Linked DNA regions of Methanovulcanius yangii. The protein of the gene in region 1 binds, or shares a complex with, the protein of each later gene. Links are inferred from orthologs where the notes say so. Each region holds a gene or a part of one and is shown in the gene's direction. Other genes may lie near its edges.

Region 1 (8,366 bases):
TTCTCGCCGAAGGGAAGGTTGCCCTTACCACCGTACCCCTGAGTCAGGTCATCACCATCGAACTCTTCGAAGACGAGGCCCCAAAGACCTGCCATATCTTCAGGTCGGTTACCGGACTGCGGTGGTATGATATCGGAAAAATGCCGCTACTCATGAAGTTTGAAGATGTCTATCTCTTCCAGCCGGAGGTGTCGAAAAAGACGATTATCCACCGGGAGAATCTTCCGGAGGGTGAGGTGCCCGCAAACATCCTTGCAATGACGAACGATTCACGCAAGACCGCGGGCCTCGTGGGCGTTCGCACAGTCCCCTCCGCCGAATTCGGCCCTACTTCAGAGCCGATGGAGAGCACCAACATTATCGGGAAAATTCTCGACCCGGAAAAACTTAAAGGACTCAGGGAAGGAAAGCCGGTCTATCTCAGGGAGGCAGAGCGATGACAAAAAAGATGTATACTCCCTCATACGTGGGAACGGTGACGAAATACGTCTTCATCGACTCTCCCAATGTCACTCCCCAGACCCTCGCAATCCGGGCCTATGAAATCTCCGAAGGAGTAATGATCAAGGAGACGTGTTTTGGCCTTCAGGTCACGGGGAAGCCCGATGAGGTGCGAACTCTCATACGTGAACTCCGCACGGTGGACCCGGCACATATCTTTGTCAAAGATCGGGGATTTCCTCCCGGCGACCCCCGGCGGTGTCGTGCAAACCTCGGGGGAGCACGACCCGGCTATTACGGCCATGAATTTGAAAGCGGGATTCTGCGATATATATCGCATGGACTGGAAGAGATCGGTTCACAAACCGCTCCTGTCAGGAAATTTGAAAAGAAAAGAATGGATGAGGGGAAGCTGCCGGTCGAGAGGCTTCTGGAAATCATCGATAATGAAGAGGACTGATTCATAATGGCAAAAGTATTTATTTATCCTGCCACAAGCCTGGTGCTCTCCGATATGGTGGAGCGCTGGGGCCATGAGCCCCTGGGCGCTGCAATCGCCATCAGGGAACGGATTCAGACAGCAAGTCTTGATTCCCCGCCCCTGCAGATGACGCCCGAAGACCCGAAGAAAGGACTGAAATGGGCCGCAGTTGAGGTCCCGGCTGGAGTACGGGGCAGAATGGCCCTGTATGGACCGATGATAGATGAGGCGGATGCCGCCATCATCATCAATGATGCCGATCTCGCCTTCGGGTGCATGGGATGTTCGCGCACCAATGAACTGGTGATGTACCTCCTCAGAAAGCGGTCGGACATACCCCTTCTCGACATTAAATACCCCACCAGTGACGAGGAAGGCATCGAGTTCGTCGCCTCGATAAAGGAATTTCTGACAGCACTCGGGGGTGAGACGAATGAGTGAGCAGCCGGTGCGTGTGGCACAACTCTCCTGCGGCCCTGAACACAGCGGGGTACAGAAGGAAATCTACGATGCGGCGGCGATGGTCAATGCAGAGATGTTCTTCCCTGACGTGACCCTCGCCGACATTCGACGATCATATGATGAATTCGGACTGGAAGCCCGTTCCGGCGACCTGAAACTTGCCATTGCACGGGCCATGGCACTGGTGGAAGGATCCGTTGAGGCAGATGCGGTATTCATTGCCACCTGTTTCCGGTGTTCGGAAGCCGCAATCGTCCGCAATGAACTGCGCCGGTACATTCATGAGAATTCCGACCTTCCGGTCGTCAGTTACTCATTTACCGAACGCACCACTGCAGGGACGCTCCTGACAAGGATGGAAGCCCTTACGACCATTGCACGGAGGCGGGCACTCCTCGCTCGTGAAAAACAGGTCGGAATCACGCTCGGCGTTGATTCGGGATCATCCACCACGAAGGCCATCGTCATGCAGGATAATGAGATCATCGGAACCGGGTGGACAGCGACGACGGAAGTGCTGAAGAGCGCAGAAACGGTCATGGAAAGCGCTCTCTCGGAAGCTGGACTGAAATTAAGCGACATTGAAGCGATTGGCACGACAGGGTACGGCAGATATCTTATCGGCGAGAAGATAGGTGCAGATCTCATCCAGGAAGAGCTCACGGTCAACTCGAAGGGAGCAGTCTTTCTTGCCGACCGGCAGCACGGAGAAGCGACGGTCATCGACATCGGAGGCATGGACAACAAGGCAATATCAGTTCAGGACGGAATACCCGGAACGTTTACAATGGGAGGTATCTGTGCCGGTGCATCGGGACGATTCCTGGAGATGACCGCCAAGAGAATCGGCGTTGACATCACCGAACTCGGACCCATTGCGATGAAAGGCCTCTCCCGGGAAGTCCCCATGAATTCATACTGTATCGTCTTCGGGACACAGAGTCTTGTCAACGCCCTTGCGGAAGGACATTCAAAAGAGGATGTGGCGGCAGCTGCGTGCCGCAGTGTTGCAGAACAGGTCTTTGAGCAGCAGTTGCAGGAGGTTGATATCAAGGAGCCTGTGATCATGGTGGGAGGGACATCACTCATCGAAGGTCTCGTCAAGGAGATGGGCTCGCTTCTTCAGACTGAAATCGTGGTCCCCCATCACTCGCAGTATATCGGCTCTGTCGGGTCGGCGCTCCTGTCATCCGGATTCATCAGGGGAGAGTAGTACCATGGATGCACTTGAGTACTTCGAGGTTGAATGTGCTGAAGAGGTGGGACGGCAGACCTATCACGAGATAGCCGACAATATCCTGAAAGATCTCGACCTGAGCCACTCAATCGGAAGGCTCCATATTTATATTGATCCCGAGACACCGCTCTTTCTTGCCGTCGGCCTCATCAAACAGATCCCTGGCAGAGTCAGGATCGGCGATTTCTCGAGTGCCATCGCAAAGGAGGACGGCATCGTCCTCGATATCGGGGAAGAAACCTATCTCTCCCAGATGCTCACTGTACTCTGGGACATGTTTGGCAGGGACCAGATCGATCAGCCGGACAGGTTTACGGTCTTCATCCGTGTCCCGGGGCTGAATCCTCGTGAGATAGAGAAGATCGAGGTCATGGACCCGTCTGCAGGCTTGTTCCGGGATATCATATATGCCCTTCAGTGGATCGCTCCTGAGGGATTCAAGGTGAGGCGGGAGTCAATAGGCAAAGGCCGATTTTTCTACCTTGCATCGGAAAATACCCTTGATGAAGATCTTGTCGAGACTCTTGTTGCAGAGAAATTCAGGCTTATGGAGGAAGCGGAATGACAACACTTGTTCCCATCACCTATAAGGGCGGTGTATACCGCCATGATATCGTCATCGACCTGATCGACGACCTTGGCGGGTACATCGTACAAAAACACATGATTGCACAGGATGTCGTCCTTCAGTCGCTCGTTCCCAAAGATGATATTGAGCTGATACGAAAGATCAGCAGACCTCTCGGGGGGGAGGTCTTCGAATCCCCGCTGGTGGGGACGGAGATTGCCGTCGTCTCCCCGAGTCTTGAGATCCATCATCTCCCCCACTCCTCCTGTGATGTTGCAGAATATCTCCGCCAGGCAGGGGCAAAGACGAATATGGTCGGCCTCGCCCGCGGATACGGAAAGAGGATTGCCAATCTCAACATCGAGGAACGCGACATCATCAACGAACATGACTGTGCCGTCATTCTTCTCGGTAATTTCGAATCGTGCATCGAATACAAGATGCCGGCCCTGAGACGGGGGATAAAAGTGCCGATTATTCTGACCGGGCGTCCGGACACCGAGGCACTCAGGAGAATTATCGACCCGCCGGTTGATGGATATGTCGGGGGGATTGGAAGAATCGGCCATCGTATGCGCCAGCAGGAGGGAGAGATTGACCGGCTTGATGCCCTCGTGGATGAAATATCACAGGTCCTTAACATCCGTCGCGAAGAGGTGGCGAAGGACCCGCTCTCGGTAAGTCCTGCCCGTCTGATGACGGTCATCGATGATGCAATGGAGATCACCGCAGGTTCGACGCATCCGACGCCCATCACGGTACAGATTGCCGGGTTGCGGGTGAAAGTGCCCTACGAACCCTATGCGGCTCTGATGAAGGAGATTGAGATTGAAAACGGTGTGCGGATCGGGGATGTCGCCGAACTCCTTCCGTCCCGTATGCGCAACTATATCCTCATACGCATCCGTCCATTCTCTGAAACGAAGATTATGGTGTGAAGAATAAGCAGGTATTTTACGGAGTACATAAAACCTTTTTTTGCGACTGGATTGGTGCATATTGAAGTACGAAGAAACTTTACAGGAAATAATCGACCGGGGAACCGCCGGTGCATCTGCAGAGTGGCTTAATGTCATCAAGGAAGAATACGGCGCCGTCCCCCTGATTTATAAGAAGATGGCAAAAAAACCGGAGGTTCTTCTCTCACATCTCCTTTTCAAGGAGGCAATTGCAAAAACCTCCAGTATCGAACCGAAGATGGTCGAATTGATCTCTCTTGCTGTCGGTGCCGCCCTCAATTGCCGCCACTGCGTAGAATATCATATGAACGGTGCCATAAAAAAGGGGGCAACGAAGGAAGAGATCCTCGAGGTAGTACTCCTCGCAGGCTCCCTTGCGCAGGCGGCAGTACTTGCTGATGCCTATAGGGTAATCGATGCAGGAAACGGCAACAGTAACGGAAATGGAGATGGAAAAGAACAGGAAGAAAGCTGTGCAGGGTCGTGCGACCTGAATGGCGTCAGCCTGAAAAAATCAGAATAATCTATTTTCCCTTTAATGTGCGCAGGATACCGGTCACGGAGACTGCAAGGGCAATTCCGGCAATGGTCCAGCACGAGGGCGCAGGAGATGACGGTGGCACGGAGGGGGCTGTCCGGGATACTGGTATGGATTCCGTTCCAACAGGTGTCGCTGTCGGCGTCTTTTCCGGCGAGAGCGTTACATCCAAAACAGCCATAGTGCCCGTCCGGATGACGACCTCCGCTTCAAAGACTGCATATCCGGCTTTGGAAACAGTCACATCTATGTTGCCGCCAGGTAGATACTCGATCACAAGGGGGGTCGTTCCGTACGGCATTGTGTTTACTGTTACCATCGCACCGGAAGGATCACTGGTCACGTGGATCGATCCGGTGGGGTCCGTAGCGATAACTGCTGTAAGGTCCGGTTTGGTGAGAGTGACGCTTATAGTGGCAAAACTCGCTCCGGAGCTGATGAGATCATACCGGCCGAGCGGAACCGGTGCCGCCCAGACAAGATAGGTCCCCGCGTCCAGCATACCTCCTGCGTATCGGGTGTCCCAGGAGTATTCCCAGCGTCCTCCGTCCACGACCGTTCGGGTAAAGGTTGCAGGGTCACCTGATACCACTGACGATGGTATGCTGTCCATCCGTACCCCTCCGGGGGGGAGGTTCGGTCCTGTGAGAAAGAGGTACATCTCATCATATCCTCCTGCGCTACCGGAAAGAACGACCGTTTCACCAATCGTGGCAGAAACAATCGAAGATGCAGGCACTGTCATGCAGATGGCGGCGATGAACACAGCAAGGAGCCAATTGTTTCCGATTCCCATCATGGAATCATCCCAAGGTAATGCTGATTGGGTGTATTACGACAAGAGCGTTTGTGTAGCCATGATGTGGTGTGCTGTTCACCAAAAATCACGGGACACCCACACCAGGTCCGGGAGCACTGGTTTTTTTGGTATTCATGAAGATTGAGCCATGCCCCGGAATGATGAAATCTGCAGCAGAACAGAGAAGACGCTCGCTTTCAAGTGTCTGCTCGTGCGAATAAAAATCACTGTTGTAGTCCCATACCCGTCCAAGTGCATAGTACGTGGCATCGATGACTGCATCGCCGGCTATGGCAATTGTCGAGGGACCTATGCCTGAGATGCTGCCGCCCCTCTGTGTCCTTTCATGAAAACGAAGGGGCCCGGTTGTCACGAGCAGGGATGCGTGATCAATAGTATGGCCGGGCGTATATACAACCTGCACCCCGTCGGCAATCATCTCTCCATCCCTTACACCAGTATAGTCAGGGGCATGTCGCTCAACTGCCGTGCGGGAGAGGAGAAATTCACTTTCCGGGAAGAGGGAAAGATTCAGGAAATGATCGGCATGCCAGTGGGTAATAAAGACGGCATCGATATCCTCCGGGCGAAGACCCGCATTGTGGAGCGACTGAAGGAGACGCCGCTCGTTGGCCGAGCGATTCTCCACAGAACGGTTTGTCTCAAAATCAAAACCGGTATCAACCAGGATTCTTCTGTCGGACTGAAGATAGGTAACTGTCGAACCGCCGCCGACACCGCACAACTTCTTCAGGGCGATAGCGGGAGAGTATGCCTTCTCAAAGGCTTCGACAAGAATGCTCCCCTTTTGAACGATTTTCATCTCCGTGACCGGCATTTTGCCATTCCTCATGTGAAATTGATTCCGACGACAATTCAAATCTGTGCTTCTCCCCGATTCGGGGAGGGGGGCATGTTCGTGATTCCGCCGGGAGCTGGTTTCTTACAATCGGGCCCATGGAGGGATTGCGCCTCAGGCAGTTCACCGGATTGTCAGAAGCCGTTTCCATCACCAACCCCCCGACTCCTCGACATTACACAATATTTAACACATTTCAACAGGATACCGGGATGCATATGTGTGCCAAAAAGGTTCTTGTCACCTACGCCACCAAATACGGGACAACAGAGGAAATTGCCGGACAGATTGCTCAGATTCTCGTCGATTCCGGGCTGGATATCGATCTCATCCCGGTCATGGAAGTAGGTAAAGTGGATGACTACGATGCCATCATCATCGGAAGCCCGGTCTATATGGGAAAAATTCTGGTGGAAGCACGCGAATTTTGTAAACAGTACAAACCCTATCTCGAGGGCAAATGGATTGCCTTTTTTGTCGACGGGGTTTCCCTCTGCAAAAAAGACGAAAAGAGCCTGAAATCCATGTTTTCCGCAATCGATGACATGCTCCTCTATATTCTGATCGAAGAGAAGGCTGCCTTCGGTGGAAAACTTAATTTCGGGGTTCTCAGTGAATCGGACATGCAGATAGCTACCATGGCCGGCGCACCGGAGGGGGATTTTTCCACCCCGGAAGAGGTCCGTGCATGGGCAACGGATATCGCACAGAAAATTACAGAGTTATGACAGATTCAACAACAGGCTCAAAATAATACACATTTTCCAAATTTTTTTTAACTTAATAAAAGCATTCATTAGATTACACTGCAAAAATTCTCCTACCTGCATTTCCCTCCAGGGAGTATATCCTGCAGGGTGAGCATTCCATGGATTACGAGGACATATGATAGAGAAAATTCTGGTGGCGTATGCAACAAAATTCGGTGCGACGGGCGAAATAGCCGAAACCATTGCAGCAACATTACGGGAAAACGGGAAAGACGCAGAAGCAAAACCCATCCATGATATCTACGACATCACTCCCTATACGACAATCATTCTCGGCAGTCCCATTTATTATCATAAGGCCCTCCCCGAAATCACCGCGTTTGTACGGGATCACCAGAATATGCTCCGTGAGATCCCGGTTCTCGGGTTTCTAAGCGGGTATACCCTCATTGATATCTCTCCCGAACGCAAGAAAGCCGCATCAAATGCTTTCGATGATGTCCGGGTTTACACTGATATCCGGGAAACCGGGTATTTTGCGGGAAAAGTCTTGGATGACGGGTTCAGCCTTCGGGAAAAAGCAGCCATGAAAATGGAGGGAATAAAGCCCGGCGATTTCCGCAATATGGAAACCATCCGTTCATGGACACGGGGCCTGATTGATCTCCGTCTTCTTCATATGTAGACAATGTACTTTCAAAGGGGATGCGGGGTTTGGGAGAATTCCGCGCCTATAGATCTCAATAATTCATTGTTCCCAATATATATCAAATCGTAAATAGTATATCCTCCTTTTTCTGAATCAGAATACTGGACAGAAAGGAGGTGAAACCGCAAAGAACTGGACAGCATTTGAAATCCATGATACCACCCATAAGCCCGCAAACAACAGTGACGTCTGTATTGCAGGATGTTCTGTGCCATCAGAACGATCTCATTCTCACCATAGGATAACCCGGACACATTTTTTTCATTCAATTCATAGATTTTTCCCCGCCTTGATCAACGGAGAGCGCATTTATACGGCGTACCGGAGTCCTATACCTAAAATAATGGAAAATTGGAACATACAGCGCTATCGCCCGAAAATTCAATTGTGAATTAAAGGATGCATACCAACATGCTCAGAAAATACGCACTCGTTTTTCCTTCCCAAACAAATCGGTTCACCAAAAGAAGGGAATCATATGGGTTGCAGAATGGATACACCCTTCCGCCGCCCAACTGTTCATCCCACCTAAAAGAAGTCAGCCAGTGTCCTGTGCGACGGGTCCATTTCCGACCATTTCCACCCCACGGCTTCGATGATGCG
Region 2 (6,254 bases), 1.0 Mb from region 1 along the record:
ATCGAGTCAAGCGGGCTTCCTCCATATTTAAAGCCCGCGGCAGGTGCTTTTCTCGTGGGCGTGCTTGTTATTGCTCTCAGTCTCCTCTCACCTGAGACCTTTCTGGCAGGCATTGCAAGTCTCGGGACGGGGTATGGCGCCCTGCAGATGATTATCTATGCAATGATTCCGCTCTCCGTTCTTCTCCTCCTCCCTTTCATGAAGATCGTCACCACTTCGCTTACCATAGGGTCCGGGGGGAGCGGAGGAGTCTTTGCTCCGGCACTTGTCATCGGTGCCGCAACCGGTGGGGCACTCGGGACTCTCCTGCATATCCTTCTGCCGGCGTATGTCCCGGCAGCGTCCATACCCGCATTTGCCGTGGTGGGCATGATATCCCTTTTTGGCGGCATTTCCCATGCCCCTGTGGCAGTGCTCATCATGATTGTCGAAATGACCGGTAATCTCTCCCTTTTTGTGCCTGCAATGGCCGCTGTGGCTGTATCCTCGATAGTGACCTGGGATTCGTCCATCTTTCTGGCTCAGGTGGAAGACCGTGCACATTCTCCTGCACATCGTGGGGATTACCGGATCGATATTCTCCAGGAAATCGGGGTGGCCGGTGCAATGATCACCGGGGATGCGGTGATTACGGTGACCGGGGATATGGAGACGAACGAGGTGCTGGAGATCATTGAACGTACCGGGCATACCGGATATCCGGTCATCGAGGAGGGTCGACTGGTGGGGATAATAACCATAGGGGATCTCCGGGGCGGAACGGCCCCTGACAACCGCTCCCTGACAGTGCGTGACTGCATGACGACTCCGTTGATTACCCTTTCCACCGCCGATACCCTCGAAGATGCGGTTCTTCTGATGACGGGAAAAGACATGCATCACATCCCTGTTGTATTTTCCAACGAGAAGGACAGGCTTGCAGGATTTCTCACTTCAACGGATATTATGCGTGCATATGCGAAGGCCCTGCAGCTGGATACGGGTGCCTCCTGAGCAGTGGTTTGGGGCTGTGGAGCCCCTAATTCCTGATTAGGGGCCTGAAATGCAACTCAATTGTTCATTTTGGACACTGGTCCTCCGAACAATGTGCCGCAGTCTCTATTATGATCAAGGTCATAAATGGTGACCAATGAAACTGGTCACAGAAGGTATAGACGCACTTCCCGGCGTCATTGTTGAAGAAGGGGCCCGGAGCTACACTGTCCGACTGAGAGTCCCGGCAGGGGTCATCACCCCCGGGCAGATTAAGAAGGTGGCCGACCTTGCTCAGGAATTCGGGACCGATATGCTGCATCTGACTACACGCCAGACGATCGAGATACCTCATGTCACCGAAGAGAACGTTGCGCCTCTGCAGATCGCTCTCGAGGAGAATGGTACGCCCATTGGTGCAGAGCATGAGACCGTCGTCAATATCACCGCCTGTCCCGGGAATGAGCGATGCCGTCTTGCGAATGTCGATTCGCTCTCTCTTGCCATGGATGTCGACAAGAAATATTTTGGCCGTGATATGCCGGTAAAGACAAGGATCGGTATTTCTGCGTGCCCGAACGCGTGTGTTAGCGAACGACTCTGTGAGGTGGGTGTGACAGGACTTCTCAAGCCGGTACGGCACCCGGAAAAGTGCACCGGCTGTGGCACGTGTGTAGAATACTGCAAGGAGGATGCCCTTGAGGTCGTCAACGGTGTCATCATTCTGAATAATGACCGGTGTATACGCTGCGGGTCCTGTGTCCATACCTGTCCGTATGACGTCATCACCGCGGGTGAACCGTGGTACCAGATTACATTCGGGGGAAAGAGGGGACGCCATCCCAAGCTTGGGCACCATATCATCACCGTATCGGGGGTGGAGACGGCATCAAAGGTAATCGACATTCTGATGTACAGAATTTACCGGCATGCGGTGAGTGGTCTCCTCCTCGGCGACCAGTTGGATGATGCATATCTCAGCATAATCCTCTCGGAAATTGAGAAAAAAATTCCTCCGGAAAATATTGTGTCCGAGTGGTGAAAGGCCCCGTTTCATCTCATTTTTACCGGAGGGGTAAGAGTCCGGATTTTGTTCTCATGTATGTTCCTTTCGATTTGCTTTTTTAGCCCCATGCGCTTGCAATACGGCGTTTAATCGATAATTATGGAGCGCATTGATTTATTGAGAAAACCCCGTCCCGGAGTTATACATAGTGCTACGCGGAACGAATATTCGTATTACAACCTGTATAAAAAGCCTGATTTGAGCTTTTTCTCGAATTATAGGTGAAAAATGGGATTTATTCAAATCGGATTATACGCCAAGTTTTTAGCAATCCTTATATCCTTCGATAAGGAATATCCTCTTGTCCCATGCGGGGACGTGCAGTAGTTACCCTCATCGATATCCGGTCAGGTTCGCCTGACGTTGTTCAGTAAATGTAATGCATTGCACTAATGGGTAATTGGAGGAAAATAAATGGCAAAATATTCCGACACAATCGATCTCTATTCGGATGACGGAAAGCTGCTGAAGAGCGATGTCGTGCTTGACAAGATCAGCCCGCTCGTGAACCCGGCAACCATGAAGATCATCGACCTCACCAAGAGGTCCATCGCAGTCAACCTCGGTGGAATCGAGGCTGGCCTGAAGTCCGGCAAGCTCGGCAAGGGCAAGATCCTCGGCCGTGAGCTCGACCTTCCGATCATGGCAAACAAGGACGCCATCGTCGGCTCAATCAAGGAGATGCTCGACATCGAGGGCGGCGAGACCGTCGTCAACGAGTTCAAGGGCGGAAACCTTCTCCTCATTGAGGTCCCGAAGGCACGTCTCGAGGCAGCATCCACCTACGATGCAGCTATCACGTCAGTTGCAGCAGCAACCACCTACGCAATTGTTGACCAGTTCAACATCGATGCATTCAATGCATCCACCGTCAAGGCCGCATGCTGGGGCGGATACCCGCACACCATGGACATGCCCGGAGCAGGCGTCTCCTCAGTGCTTTCCATCCCCCAGAACAACGAAGGTCTTGGTTTCGCACTCCGTAACATCGGTGTCAACCACGTGGTCATGATGACCCAGCGCAATGCAATGCAGGGTGCAACCCTCGCAGCCACGCTCGAGACTGCCGGTGAGTTCGAGATGGGCGGTGCAATCGGCCCGTTCGAGCGCCACATGCTCCTGCAGTACGCATACCAGGGTCTGAATGCAAACAACCTCGTCTACGACCTCGTCAAGGAGAACGGTCAGACCGGTACCATCGGTACTGTCGTCCAGTCGCTTGTCGAGCGTGCAATCGCTGACAAGGTCATCGTGCCCGGCAAGAAGGGCGGGTACTTCCAGTTCTACGACACGAAGGACCCCATGATGTGGAACGCATACGCAGCAGCCGGTACCATGGCAGCTACCATGGTCAACTGTGGTGCAGGACGTTTCGCACAGGCAGTCTCCTCGACTCTCCTGTACTTCAACGACCTGCTTGAGCACGAGACCGGTCTCCCCGGCACCGACTTCGGTCGTGTCATGGGTACTGCCGTCGGTTTCTCGTTCTTCAGCCACTCCATCTATGGTGGCGGTGGTCCCGGTATCTTCAACGGTAACCACGTCGTGACGCGCCACGCAAACGGCTGTGCAATTCCGTGTGTGGTAGCAGCCTGTGCACTCGATGCAGGAACCCAGATGTTCACTCCTGAGGGCACCTCTGCCATCATGGGCGAGACCTACGGACAGATTGACGTGTTCAGCAAGCCGATCCAGCAGATCGCCAACGGCGTCTGAATTGAGATTCGATCCGAATGACTGAAGCAGATTACCCTCAGTGCAGAATCGTCCCGCTTCGCATGCTTAAGCCGGAGTCCTCCGAGAAGCTTCTCAATCTTATTGTGAAGGTTCCCGGAATCCGCCGCATGATGATAAACGGCCCAAGTCTTCCCCGGACAGTACCATACGGTCCGGCCCGGGGAAAACCGAACCCCAATACCAACCGTAGAGTGATCACAGTCGGTACGTCCGACTTTGAACTCCAGGTGCAGGTGGGTTCGATCACGATGGAAGTCGAGGACGATAGTGTTATTGAGGAAATCCGAGCCCTTTGTGACGCCTTTTTTGAAGAGAAAAAATTCCCGTATCAACTTCAGAGCGGGAGAAAATTCATGAAAACTCAGGCGACTACCGCTGATTACGCGAAGTATGGTCCGCATGCGGACCCCGCAGTGATTGGGCTCACGGACCCACGGAAGAAAGAAGGTCCGATCATTATACAGGGAAGATAACGCATGCCGATTGGACGTGTAACCCAGGTTGTTGACTGTCGCGAATCCATGGGGATGGGGAAAGGCGGTGGCCTTGCCCAGCGTGGCACTATTTCAGAGTGCCGCCATCCGGATGTGATCGTCGTCGGGATGTCACCCGGGCGCAGACACGTTACCAAGCCGGTGTGTGACATTACCTCTGCCCTTCGCAGGGAAGGAGTGGAATTTTCGGTGAGCACACTTGTGCTCAATGCCGGAAGCGGCGTACCCGCCGACGCTCCGAAGATTGCCGGTTCCGTGCTGGGAGCGTATTTCGGCCTCTCGGCAAAGGAAGTGTCCCAGATTGAACAGCATAAAGTTGCAATTCTCCATCACGGGAATGTGCGTTCCCATGTCGTCGAGAAGGTCAGGTTCATTCTGGCGCAGGCGGATGTGAAGGCAGTGGTTGTCTCACAGGCACCGATCGATTACGAGGACCTCGCAAAGGTCGGTGTAAAGACAGCGTATGTGATGCCCCCTGAGGGCGCTATCCGCACCAAAGGTACGGTTGTTGCCATCGTCGGCGGTGTCACGCGTGGTCAGACCCCTCCACGGGAGAAACTCTCTGAAGTCATTCAGGCTGTAATGAAAGAGATGAAAAAATCTAATTGAGGTGAAATATATGGCATACAAACCGCAGTATGGTCCGGGTACCTCTACCGTCGCCGAGAACAGGCGCCGCCAGATGAACCCCGCCGTCGAACTTGAGAAAGTTCGTGAAGTCACTGATGAAGATGTCGTGCTTGTCCTCGGACACCGCGCACCTGGTTCCGCATATCCGACCGCACACCCGCCGCTCGCAGAGCAGCAGGAACCCGACTGCCCCATCAGGAAGATCGTCGCCCCGACCGAGGGTGCAAAGGCAGGAGACCGTGTCCGTTACGTCCAGTTTGTCGACTCGATGTTCAACGGCCCTTCACAGCCCTACCAGCGTACCTACACCGAGTGCTACCGCTTCCGTGGTATCGACCCCGGTACACTCTCCGGTCGCCAGATCGTCGAGTGCCGTGAGCGTGACCTCGAGGCATACTCCAAGTGGCTCATCGAGACCGAGATGTTCGACCCCGCACTGACCTCCATCCGTGGTGCAACCGTGCACGGTCACTCACTCCGTCTTGCAGAAGACGGCCTGATGTTCGACATGCTCCAGAGGTGCATCCTCGGAGACGACGGTGTCGTCCGCTACGTGAAAGACCAGATCGGTGAAGCACTTGACCGTGAAGTCCTTGTCGGCAAGCCGATGGACGAGTCATGGACCAAGGCAAAGTCGACCATCTTCCACTCTCTCGTCGGTGAATCATACCGTGACGACGAGGAGTATGTAGAGTACATCGTGCGTGTCCACACGCTCAGGACAAAATACGGCTTCATGCCGAAAGAGGAGTGATTTAAATGGGAAAAATTGAGAGATCACAGAAGCTCTTCCTCAACGCACTGAAGGAGAAGTTCGAGGGCGAGGACCCCGAGTCAGTAAAGACCACCTTCTACAACTTTGGCGGCCTCAAGCAGTCTCCGCGTAAGCGCGAGTTCATGAAGGCAGCAAAGGGCATCGAGATGGAGCGTGGAATTTCCATGTACGACCCCGAGCACTGCCACCTTGGCGGTCTGCCCATGGGTCAGAGACAGCTCATGACCTACGAGGTCTCCCAGACCGGAGTCTTCGTGGAGGGTGATGACCTGCACTTCGTCAACAACGCCGCCATGCAGCAGATGTGGGACGACATCCGCCGTACCGTGGTTGTCGGCATGGACCTTGCACACGCAACGCTCCAGAAGCGTCTCGGCAAGGAAGTTACCCCCGAGACCATCAACGAGTACCTCCACATCCTCAACCACGCAATGCCCGGTGCAGCAGTGGTTCAGGAACACATGGTCGAGACCCACCCCGGCCTCGTCGATGACTGTTACGTGAAGGTCTTCACCGGCGACGACGCCATGGCAGACGACATCGAGCCCCAGTTCCTCATCAACATTGAGAAGCTCTTCCC

Evidence for each region.
Region 2: the proteins of AZH53_RS01340 (region 1) and mcrC are in contact, whole or in part, in a cryo-EM structure (PDB 9H1L), measured with the Methanococcus maripaludis proteins. The link is inferred for Methanovulcanius yangii from one-to-one orthologs. Residues at the interface, in WP_011170365.1 of Methanococcus maripaludis: Arg6, Glu8, Gln30, His32, Val33, Met34, Gln35, Tyr39, Leu80, Ser81, Arg82, Leu85, Pro86, His87, Cys90, Asp91, Ser93, Glu94, Arg97, Lys98, Lys102, Pro103, Asn104, Met105, Ile106, Gly107, Ala109, His110, Lys122, Glu123; in WP_011171501.1 of Methanococcus maripaludis: Arg5, Lys6, Glu7, Gln8, Ile9, Val10, Asp11, Cys12, Arg13, Ala14, Val15, Met16, Gly17, Gly19, Glu20, Gly22, Gly23, Leu24, Gln26, Arg27, Gly28, Thr29, Phe30, Ala31, Glu32, Leu34, Asn36, Thr51, Tyr59, Arg62.

The regions. Positions count from the first base shown.
Region 1 is NZ_LTBL01000001.1:261,311-269,676, reverse strand. The notes cover bases 2,261-5,154. They hold AZH53_RS01340 (methanogenesis marker 7 protein), read left to right. Parts: upstream 2,261-3,182; coding sequence 3,183-4,127; downstream 4,128-5,154. Other genes in these bases: AZH53_RS01330 (PEGA domain-containing protein), read right to left, coding at 4,673-5,154; AZH53_RS01335 (carboxymuconolactone decarboxylase family protein), read left to right, coding at 4,189-4,671; AZH53_RS01345 (methanogenesis marker 17 protein), read left to right, coding at 2,602-3,186; AZH53_RS01350 (methanogenesis marker 15 protein), read left to right, coding at 2,261-2,597. Outside these bases: methyl-coenzyme M reductase-associated protein Mmp3, read left to right, coding at 1-440; AZH53_RS01360 (methanogenesis marker 6 protein), read left to right, coding at 437-901; AZH53_RS01355 (methanogenesis marker 5 protein), read left to right, coding at 908-1,363; more of AZH53_RS01350, read left to right, coding at 1,356-2,260; more of AZH53_RS01330, read right to left, coding at 5,155-5,485; AZH53_RS01325 (MBL fold metallo-hydrolase), read right to left, coding at 5,571-6,308; AZH53_RS01320 (flavodoxin domain-containing protein), read left to right, coding at 6,563-7,072; AZH53_RS01315 (flavodoxin domain-containing protein), read left to right, coding at 7,230-7,739; AZH53_RS01310 (DNA-directed DNA polymerase), read right to left, coding at 8,292-8,366.
Region 2 is NZ_LTBL01000001.1:1,309,949-1,316,202, reverse strand. Bases 3,139-6,064 are described here. They hold mcrC (methyl-coenzyme M reductase I operon protein C), read left to right. Parts: upstream 3,139-4,251; coding sequence 4,252-4,878; downstream 4,879-6,064. Other genes in these bases: mcrA (coenzyme-B sulfoethylthiotransferase subunit alpha), read left to right, coding at 5,659-6,064; mcrG (coenzyme-B sulfoethylthiotransferase subunit gamma), read left to right, coding at 4,889-5,653; mcrD (methyl-coenzyme M reductase operon protein D), read left to right, coding at 3,772-4,248; mcrB (coenzyme-B sulfoethylthiotransferase subunit beta), read left to right, coding at 3,139-3,754. Also shown: AZH53_RS06750 (chloride channel protein), read left to right, coding at 1-993; AZH53_RS06745 (4Fe-4S binding protein), read left to right, coding at 1,130-2,014; more of mcrB, read left to right, coding at 2,453-3,138; more of mcrA, read left to right, coding at 6,065-6,254.